Regions from separate parts of the Desulfosporosinus meridiei DSM 13257 genome, predicted to be linked through region 2. Evidence: predicted binding sites of a transcription regulator. Region 2 holds the regulator's gene; the other holds the start of a gene.
What was found. The regulator LexA, encoded in region 2, represses DNA repair genes until DNA is damaged. The targets are predictions, from matches to a motif close to CNAACANNTGTTNG.

Region 1: the regulator LexA is predicted to act here: its motif matches at 2,451-2,464, upstream of DESMER_RS07605 (putative DNA modification/repair radical SAM protein).

The regions. Positions count from the first base shown of each region.
Region 1 is NC_018515.1:1,642,692-1,647,257, reverse strand. It holds gene DESMER_RS07615 (C40 family peptidase) at 1-50, opposite strand, end outside; gene DESMER_RS07610 (TIGR03915 family putative DNA repair protein) at 270-1,133, opposite strand; gene DESMER_RS07605 (putative DNA modification/repair radical SAM protein) at 1,112-2,410, opposite strand; gene DESMER_RS07600 (HDOD domain-containing protein) at 2,722-3,564, opposite strand; gene DESMER_RS07595 (TRAP transporter large permease) at 4,021-4,566, opposite strand, start outside.
Region 2 is NC_018515.1:2,580,632-2,585,197, forward strand. It holds gene DESMER_RS11855 (hypothetical protein) at 1-8, opposite strand, end outside; gene DESMER_RS11860 (D-alanyl-D-alanine carboxypeptidase family protein) at 49-1,062, opposite strand; gene DESMER_RS11865 (M23 family metallopeptidase) at 1,187-1,993, opposite strand; gene lexA (transcriptional repressor LexA) at 2,108-2,722, shown strand; gene DESMER_RS11875 (D-alanine--D-alanine ligase family protein) at 2,912-4,018, opposite strand; gene lepB (signal peptidase I) at 4,125-4,566, opposite strand, start outside.

The DNA of each region.
Region 1 (4,566 bases), 940 kb from region 2:
ATAAGACCCACAAGACTTGTCTTACGCAGTATGCTTATCCCTTTTTTCATTAATCCTAGCTCCTCGTTACTTCATATTATTCTATGTAATAATTCGCCATAAAGCCTAATTTTCCTTGTATAATCCGTGAAATATTTGCATTTCCGAATATTGGTTAGAGCAGAAGCACAGGGGTGACCGTTAGGTCACCCCTGTGCTTCTGCATATCTTGCCGACTATAATACCCCATAACTCCCAGAATCAGCATCGACAAACCCGTCGACGAGAAACTAAGGAACTTGCTTACCTTGAATTTGGTATCTTACTGTTTTGTCTGCTGTTTTGCTTATATCATTTGCGATGGTTTTATTTGTTTCGGTAAGTTTAAAGTTAACCAAAGTATTGGTATTATCCAGTTCGGTCATTTGGTTCCAGTATCGTTTAGGCATTAAGGTCATTCGACAGCGGGGGTTAGTTCTTCCTTCAATGGCAATTGTGTTGTAAAACTGCTTCCACAATAGGCGATACTTTGCCTCCATAGAATCAACATTGGGAAGAGTTAACCCTTCCACACCAATCAATTCAGCACGATTGGACTGATAGATTAAGGCCACGCTGTGGGTTTTATCATAAATCATAAATTTTTCACCGTTATAACGATCACAAAAATGCGCAGACAAAAGAGGGAGAACGTAGTTTTTGGGTTCAATAACTGCAACCAATGCCTCCCCAAACACAGAAAAGCGAATAAAGCCCTTATACTTATGGCTTTCGGACGTCAAATGGCGAACGGCTTTTTGCAGTGAACAAACTGCCTCATCTGTAAGCATGGTCATGACTTTGCCACCAACCTTAAAACCTAACCGTAAAAAACGAAAAATTAGTAGTTCTTTATTCTCCTCGCAGGTTAAAAACCCTAGTTTCACTAACTCTTGAGCTTCAGAAGAAATTCTTACAGGAATAGAGTTATAAACCCTGTCGGCTTTTTGGGAATCTGTTTCAATCCATTTTGAAGTGTCAAAAATAGTTTGCTGGACACTTGGAGGACGGATGAGGCAGGGAATTTCTTTACATTCATAACTCTCAAAGACACAACACATCAGACCCTCAAAAGTGCCATCATAGGCGTACACTATATCTGTCCCGTCAAGCATTGCTGCACATCCTTTCTCGTAATAAAAGGTTCATCAAAAAGACTTAACTGCTCTTGATATGACGGGAGCTTATATTGATCTGACATTAATGTTCTAATAGTGCTATCCGAAGTTATTTTTAGGCCCTCCATAATCTTTCCTTGGCAAGTAATGAAATACTGGGCACGTTTGAGAACAACCCCCAGCTTTTTAAGACTGGCAAAATCAAGAGTGCCATTTCTCCTGGCAGTAATTATTCGTTGGGCACTAATCACACCAATTCCAGGGACTCTTAAAAGCATTTCATGAGATGCTCTATTAATCTCAACCGGAAATTTATCCATGTTATTTAAGGCCCAGTTGCATTTAGGATCGACTTGTAAATTGAAATTAGGATTTCGCGCATCAAGTAATTCCTTTGCTTCAAAGCCATAAAAGCGCAATAACCAGTCTGCTTGATAAAGTCGATGTTCTCTAATCAGTGGTGGTTTTGTGTCAATGGCCGGCAAGAGGGAATTCTCGACAACGGGCATATAGGCGGAGAAAAAAACTCGCTTAAGACCGTATTTTTTGTAGAGCCCCTCAGTGAGTGTCAAAATAGTGTGATCCGTATCAGGAGTAGCTCCCACAATCAGCTGAGTACTCTGCCCAGCAGGCACAAATCTGGAAGCGTGACGATATTTCACAAGATCTGTTCTGTTTTCCTGGATTTTATTACTTATAAGCCCCATAGGACGTAAGATGGACTCTTTTGTCTTATTCGGGGCCAGAAGCCTTAAACTTTCTTGAGATGGAAGCTCAATATTTATACTCATCCGATCTGCTAAGAGTCCTAAGCGTGTGATAAGTTCACTATCTGCTCCGGGTATAGCCTTGACATGAATATAACCGTTAAAGTGATATACATTACGAAGCAGTTCCAAAGCCTTAATCATTTGTTCAGCTGTATAATTAGGGTTTTTAATAACACCAGAGCTTAGAAACAAACCCTCGATATAGTTACGGCGGTAAAAGTTAATGGTCAATTCCGCTAGTTCTTGGGGTGTAAATGCAGCTCTTGGAGTATCATTAGATTCACGATTGATACAATATTTACAATCAAAGACACAGACATTTGTCATCAGCACTTTCAGTAAGGAAATGCAGCGGCCATCGGCGGAAAAACTATGACATATCCCTGCTTTTGCAGCACTACCCAAACTGCCTGATTTTCCTTTTCTATCTATACCGCTTGAGGTGCAAGCTACATCATATTTCGCTGAATCTGATAAGATAGTCAGCTTATCAAAAATATCTATAATAATCGACCCCCTGACAATCACTACTTTAACTATATACAAAACATATGTTCTTGTCAAAGTGATTTTAACCAAACAAGCATTTTCTTATGGGGCCGAGTGAAAACTTAAGCCTATAAAAAATAATTACCTTCATTAAAAATCGGCCTGCTTCCATTGTTGAAGTGGAAGTGACCGATTTTGCGTTTTTGCTTTATGTTTAGAAGCGATAATTTTGAATTTCAGGATTTGAGAATTTGAAGCCAAGACTTACAAGTGTTAGGACAGCTTCATAATGCCTATGTCAGGGTTATCTTAGGAGATTCAATTCATTAACCAAAAATGGTAGGATCTACAAGAACTTTGCTAAGGTCATCCTTGAGAAGTTCAAGATCCGACGTTTGGAAGTTCAGAAGGTCAAGAGCCTTTTGGCGGATAGGATTCAATGAACTATCCACCCCTCCTGCAACTCCTAATAAACTAGCAAGACCATTGGCAACATGGATTACACTAGACAGTTCTTCATGATTCTGAGCGTTACTTAAGGAATGGTGAAAAGAAATTGCAGCTACTAATTCTTCAGGCAAATTCCATGATCGAGCTAAAAAACCGCCCGCCCTTGCATGGTCGAATCCTATTACTTTTTCTTCAAGTTCTACAAAAGTAAGCGGTGTGTCCTTTGCTTTCTGCCGTAGAAAATCGCTAACTTCTTGAACATAGACGGAAATAACTAGTTTACCGATATCATGAAGTAATCCTGCAATAAAGGCAACCTCTCCGTAAGGAAGTTTACAATGTTGACACACCTTTCTCGCAGCCATCGCTGTAAGTAAGGAATGTTTCCATAGTCCCTCTTGGTCTATCTCATAACCCGCTAGATTGGTTTTAAGAACAGGTGAAATTGCTGCAGACATAGCTAACTCTTGAGTTAGCTGAAAACCGAGCAAAACGATAGCTTCCCGAAGGGACGAGATTCTTCTGGGGTAACCATAATAAGCAGAATTAGCCTGACGAAGAATCCCTGCCGTAAGAGCAGGATCCTTACCAATAACAGTTTCAAGCTGTTTAACAGAGGTAGCAGGATTATTCGTAAGTTCTAACACTTGGATAGCTGATGAGGGTAAGGGAGGAAGTGCATGTACGCGCTTTAATACATGTTCTAATTTGATAGACACTTAACTACCTCCCTTTGATAACTATACATTTAAAAAATGTTCAAAAATTAAACTATTAAGAGCTCTAGCGATATTAATAGTTTACCACAACATCCCAACAAAAATCTCACTTATATCCCTAAGTCAGGAAATTACCAATATTTCTATCTATAGCCGTTATTTTTAAGAATAAGTATGCTTATCTATTTTTTTTAGAACCTCCAATCAACTTTAGATAAGAAAAACTTGGCTGGCGACCGCCTTAGATGCACTTATCCTTCAGACTACGACGAAGACACTGTCTTCGCACGTGTTTACACCTTCTTGCAGCACTGTCTTTGCACGTGTTAAACCTTCATGCAACACAGTTTTTAGACGTTGAAGAATATGCGACGAAAAGTAAAATTTTCTGATAAATAAAAAAAGGTTGACCTAATATATAGCGGTCAACCCAAAATACAAGCTATTGATTTTTTCTTACCCTTTAATGAGCTCTGGCAAGAAGGTAACAATTCCCGGGAAAACCATCAGTAGAATTATACATATAACAATTGTGAATAGGAATGGCCATACTCCTTTAAAAATTGTTTCTAACGGAATCTCTGGCGCTATCCCTTTAATTATATAAACATTCATCCCAACGGGAGGAGTAATAACCCCCATCCCTACAACCAGTACTACAACTACCCCAAACCAAATTGGATCATACCCCAAGGTATTAACAACTACGGGGAAGAATATTGGGATAGTCAGCAAAATTAACGCTAGGGCATCAATAAAGCATCCCAGAATAAGATAAATTAAGAGAATCATGCCCATAATGGCAAATGAGGGCAGGGGTAGAGATCCTACCCAATTAGCCAGTTCAAAGGGTACCCTGCTAATTGCCATAAAGCGACCAAACATAACCGCCCCGGCAAGCATAAGCATGATCATGGCACTAGTTCGTGTTGTATCATATAAGGACTTTTTTAGATTTTCCCAACTAAGACGTTTTTCCAATAGGCTGATAATGAGTATTCC
Region 2 (4,566 bases):
GTATTCAAACTACTTCTCTCCCCTATCATTTTGTAAGTTGTGGACTTCCTAAAATATTCCTGGACTTAAGATTAAGGAGTTCGGCTCTTTCGTTAATCCTTTTAAGGCTGCAGCAGTACGCTGCTCACTCCAAGCTTCATCGAGCAAGAGAATAGTATCTCTGTAGCGTTGCTTACTTCCTAATAAAACAACTAAGTAGTCCCCGTCGGATCTTGTTACATAAGAAACCAGACACTGCCCCGCCTCTGTTGTTGTTCCTGTTTTTAGTCCTTGGTTTCCGGGATAAATCCCAAGGAGACGATTAGTATTCTGCAAATCAGCTTCTCGTGATTTCCCTTGTCCATCTGTCCACTGAACATGGGCATTTGCCAGTTTGACAAACTTCATCAGTTCTTTATTTTCACTAAATCGAACTGCAATTTTACTTAGGTCATTAGCTGTTGTGTATTGATCAGGATCAGGCAACCCATGAGGGGTTGTAAAGTGAGTATTTTGACACCCTAAAGTAGCAGCGTACTCATTGATTTCTTGAGCAAAAGCAGGGATCGAGCCACTAACTTTTACTGCCAGGGCTGCAGCCGCATCATTGGAACTGTTAACATATAAGGCGGTTAAAAGATTATGTACGGATATTTCATCTCCCGGCTGGAGTCCCAGATGTGAGCCTTCTACATTCACTTCTGCCCCAACTCGGACAATATCTGATTCATTTAAGGATTTTAAAGCCACAAGCCCAGTAATAAGCTTGAGTGTGCTGGCCGGAGCACGCTGTATATCGGCATTATGGGATTTGATTACCTGATTGGTTAAGGGGTCAATAAGTACATAACTTTCGTCTTCTGTTGATAGATCTTGGGAAGAAGATCCAGCCTTTGATGATTCAGAAGATTGAACTTCTGAATTGGTCAATCCTTCAGTCTGTAAGTTGGCGATAGCTGGTCCAAAATAGTCTAATCCAATCAACAGAAAAACAATGAGCAGTATGCTAAACATTATTAAGTTGGCTTTTCTGGTTTTTCTTTTAGTTCTAGATTTAGGAACGTGATGATCTAATTGTTTCACAATAATCCCTCTTTTAAGCTAAGGCCTACCAGTCAGGTCTTATGATATTATAACATTCCATATCACAGCAAACATTTCTATTATAACTAATTTAATCCAAGGTGGCAAGTTTTGTTTGCTATACCTAACTAGGATTCTTGGTATCCGTCCATAATTGCCATACCTTTAAGAATGGATAAGGATTAATCCATTGTTCATTGGGAAGCTCTATGCCAAAATGAAGGTGGTCCGGAGTTGTCAGGGCATCACCGGTGTGACCCATTCCGCCAATGAAATCCCCGGCTGCAATTCTTGCCCCTTTCACAAGATCTGGAGAAATATATTGCAGATGAGCGTAGTAATAATAATTCCCATCATCTCCACGTACACCAACTCGCTCACCACCTAATCTGTTCCACCCCAGCTGTTCGATTTTACCACTACATACACTAACTATCCTTGTCCCTTCTTTTCCAAAAAGATCAGTTCCCTCATGTCTGCGAATCCCGCCTTCTCGATCTGCTCCAAAACTATCCTCATACCAAGTTGTTCCTTCAATGGGGAAGGTGTATTTATAAGGTCTATAATATGAATACTTGGCTAAAATTTCGCGATGTCTTTTGATCGCCTTAAGCTTATCTAAGGAAAGCTTGCCCCAATTAAGATTTGCAAAGGAAACATCGGTATGTAGTTGGGCAATCAGTTCTTGAGCTTCTATTTCAGGAATCGTCGACCGTATAGCTATAAGATCCTCAAAAGGGATTGTCGGGGTTCTGGAATTATCCCGTACACATTGTTTTACAAGGTCAGGAGTTATTGTTGATAAATAGGGATATACATCAGAATCAATTTTTACCGGCCGATGCAGTACCTGCCAGATTAGAAATGAAGAAAGTATCAAAATAATCAACTGGATTACTGAAATTAAACTTTTTTTTGAGCTTACTCTCATAAAATCCCCTACTCTCTTAATCATCCAAGAAATTATTAGTTATTTACGAACATTTGTTTGCACTTTTGGCGAATGAATGGTACAATATTCCTGACTAGATGGGGGTGTTTTTTTATGTACCCGGATTTATCGCCAAGACAAACGAAGATTTTGGAATTTATTAAACAGGAAATCCGTAAGAAGGGTTATCCACCTGCCGTAAGAGAAATCGGCGAAGCTGTAGGATTGTTATCTAGCTCTACTGTTCATGGGCATCTCCAGACATTGGAGGACAAGGGATACATTCGACGTGATCCCACTAAACCACGGGCAATCGAAATTTTGGATAGTTCCAGTGAAGCCCTTGAAATGAAAAAAGTAGTCCAAGTACCTATTGTCGGCCACGTCACTGCCGGTCAGCCTATCACGGCAATTGAAAACATTGAAGGGTCCTTTCCCTTATCCGCGGATTTTGTACGCCATGACAATATTTTTATGCTTCGCGTCAAGGGCGAAAGTATGATAGGAGCAGGAATATTGGATGGGGATTACATTATCGTTCGACAACAAAACGAAGCACGTAATGGTGAAATTGTTGTAGCCCTAATTGGTGATGAAGCGACTGTAAAACGTTTCTTTAAGGAAAGAACTCTGATCCGACTTCAGCCTGAAAACCCATCCATGGAACCGATCTACTCCCAGGATGTTTCAATCCTCGGTAAGGTCGTCGGCGTTTTTCGTACTATGTAATTACTTAACATTCCTAATATCAAAGATATGCGTAAGATGTATAAGATAACATTATTTTCTATTCATCTTTACCAGAAGAAGCACAAGAGTAAAAAAGCGTTCTCTCTCCACAGTCTAGTTGACAGTGAAGGAGAACGCTTTTCGCTTGCTGTACCAGTTGAATTTATGGTCTAAGTTTCACAGGCACTATTAGTCATTCTGGGAAATTTTACAGTTTTGTTTATCCTGAAAACGTTCCATACCCAAGATAATTAAGCGATCGATTAATTCAGTGTAGGGAATGCCTGTAGCTTCCCACAGTTTAGGGTACATGGAGATTTCAGTAAAACCTGGTAGAGTATTTATCTCATTAAGAAATATTTCATTTTCATCATTCACAAAGAAGTCAACTCGACTTAAGCCGCTAGCTTCAACTGCTTGGAAGGCTTGAATGGCCATAAGTTGCAACTTCTTAACGATGTCGTCTTCCAGCGCTGCCGGAATTAAAAGGCTTGAGCCAATGTTGGAGTACTTAGCTTCATAAGTATAGAACTCCTGGGCCGGTAGTACTTCCCCTGGAATAGAGGCGATAGGGCTATCGTTCCCTAAGACTGAAACTTCTATTTCATGCCCGTTAATGGACTCTTCGATAACAATTTTACGGTCAAAAATGGCGGCTGTCTTTAAAGACTCTTGGAGCTCTGTACGATCATGAGCCTTGGAGATCCCCACGCTCGACCCCAGATTGGCTGGTTTAACAAAGCAAGGATACCCTAGCTGAGCTTCAATCTTATTCAGATAAGTCTCAGGTTCCCTCAGGAACTCTGATCGCAGCAGAGTTACATATCGTGCCGAAGGAAGATTTCTCTCGATGAACACAGCTTTCATTCGATCTTTATCCATCCCCAGAGAAGATCCCAGAACTCCGGATCCTACATAAGGAACATTAGCCATCTCCAGTAATCCTTGAAGTGTACCGTCCTCCCCATAGGTTCCATGAAGAACAGGGAAAACCAAATCAAACTTCCCATCGTTGGGCAAAGATTGACCATTGATGGCCAAGAAATGTGGTTGAGTAGGATCGATGACTAAAGTTACCTGTAACCCCTCCGTAGTCGTCGGGAAACCTGTTTTCAAAATTTGATCCGGTATAACTCCCCAAAACCACTGCCCTTGTTTGTTAATACCAATCGTTTCTACATTATAACGACTTCTGTCAATCGCTTTGTAGATCGATGATGCAGAGTTTAAGGAAACTTCATGTTCCCCAGAGCGCCCACCGAACAGAAGAACCACAGTCGGTTTGTGATCATTCATTATACCCCATCCTCCTTAAATATGTAATTTACTTTCTCAACAAGAATGTCCTCTGTAAAAGATCCAACTATAGGAGTATATGCGATAAAAAGAAAAAAGCTCCTACCTAACGGTCAAGAGCTCCAATTTGATCTAAAGGCCAATATCGAAATAGAGTTCTTCCGGTAATATTCTCTACGGGTAAAAATCCCCATTCTCTTGAATCAGCACTGTTGTTGCGGTTATCTCCCATGACAAATACGGAATCGTTGGGAACAACAATTGGACCGAAATCACTGTTGGCATTATCTACCACATAAGGTTCCTCAAGTCGTTGATCGTTTACATAAGTTTTTTTGCTGCGTATTTCAACTTTATCCCCTGCTAATCCAACAACTCGTTTAATATAGTCATCCGTAGCATGAGCACTCGGTGGTGGATGAAAAACAATAATATCTCCATGATTAATATGATCAAACCTCTTAAAGAAGAACTTGTCCACAATGACCCTATCTTCAAGTTGAATTGTAGGGAGCATTGAACCCGTAGGGATTTTTCGCGCTTCAATC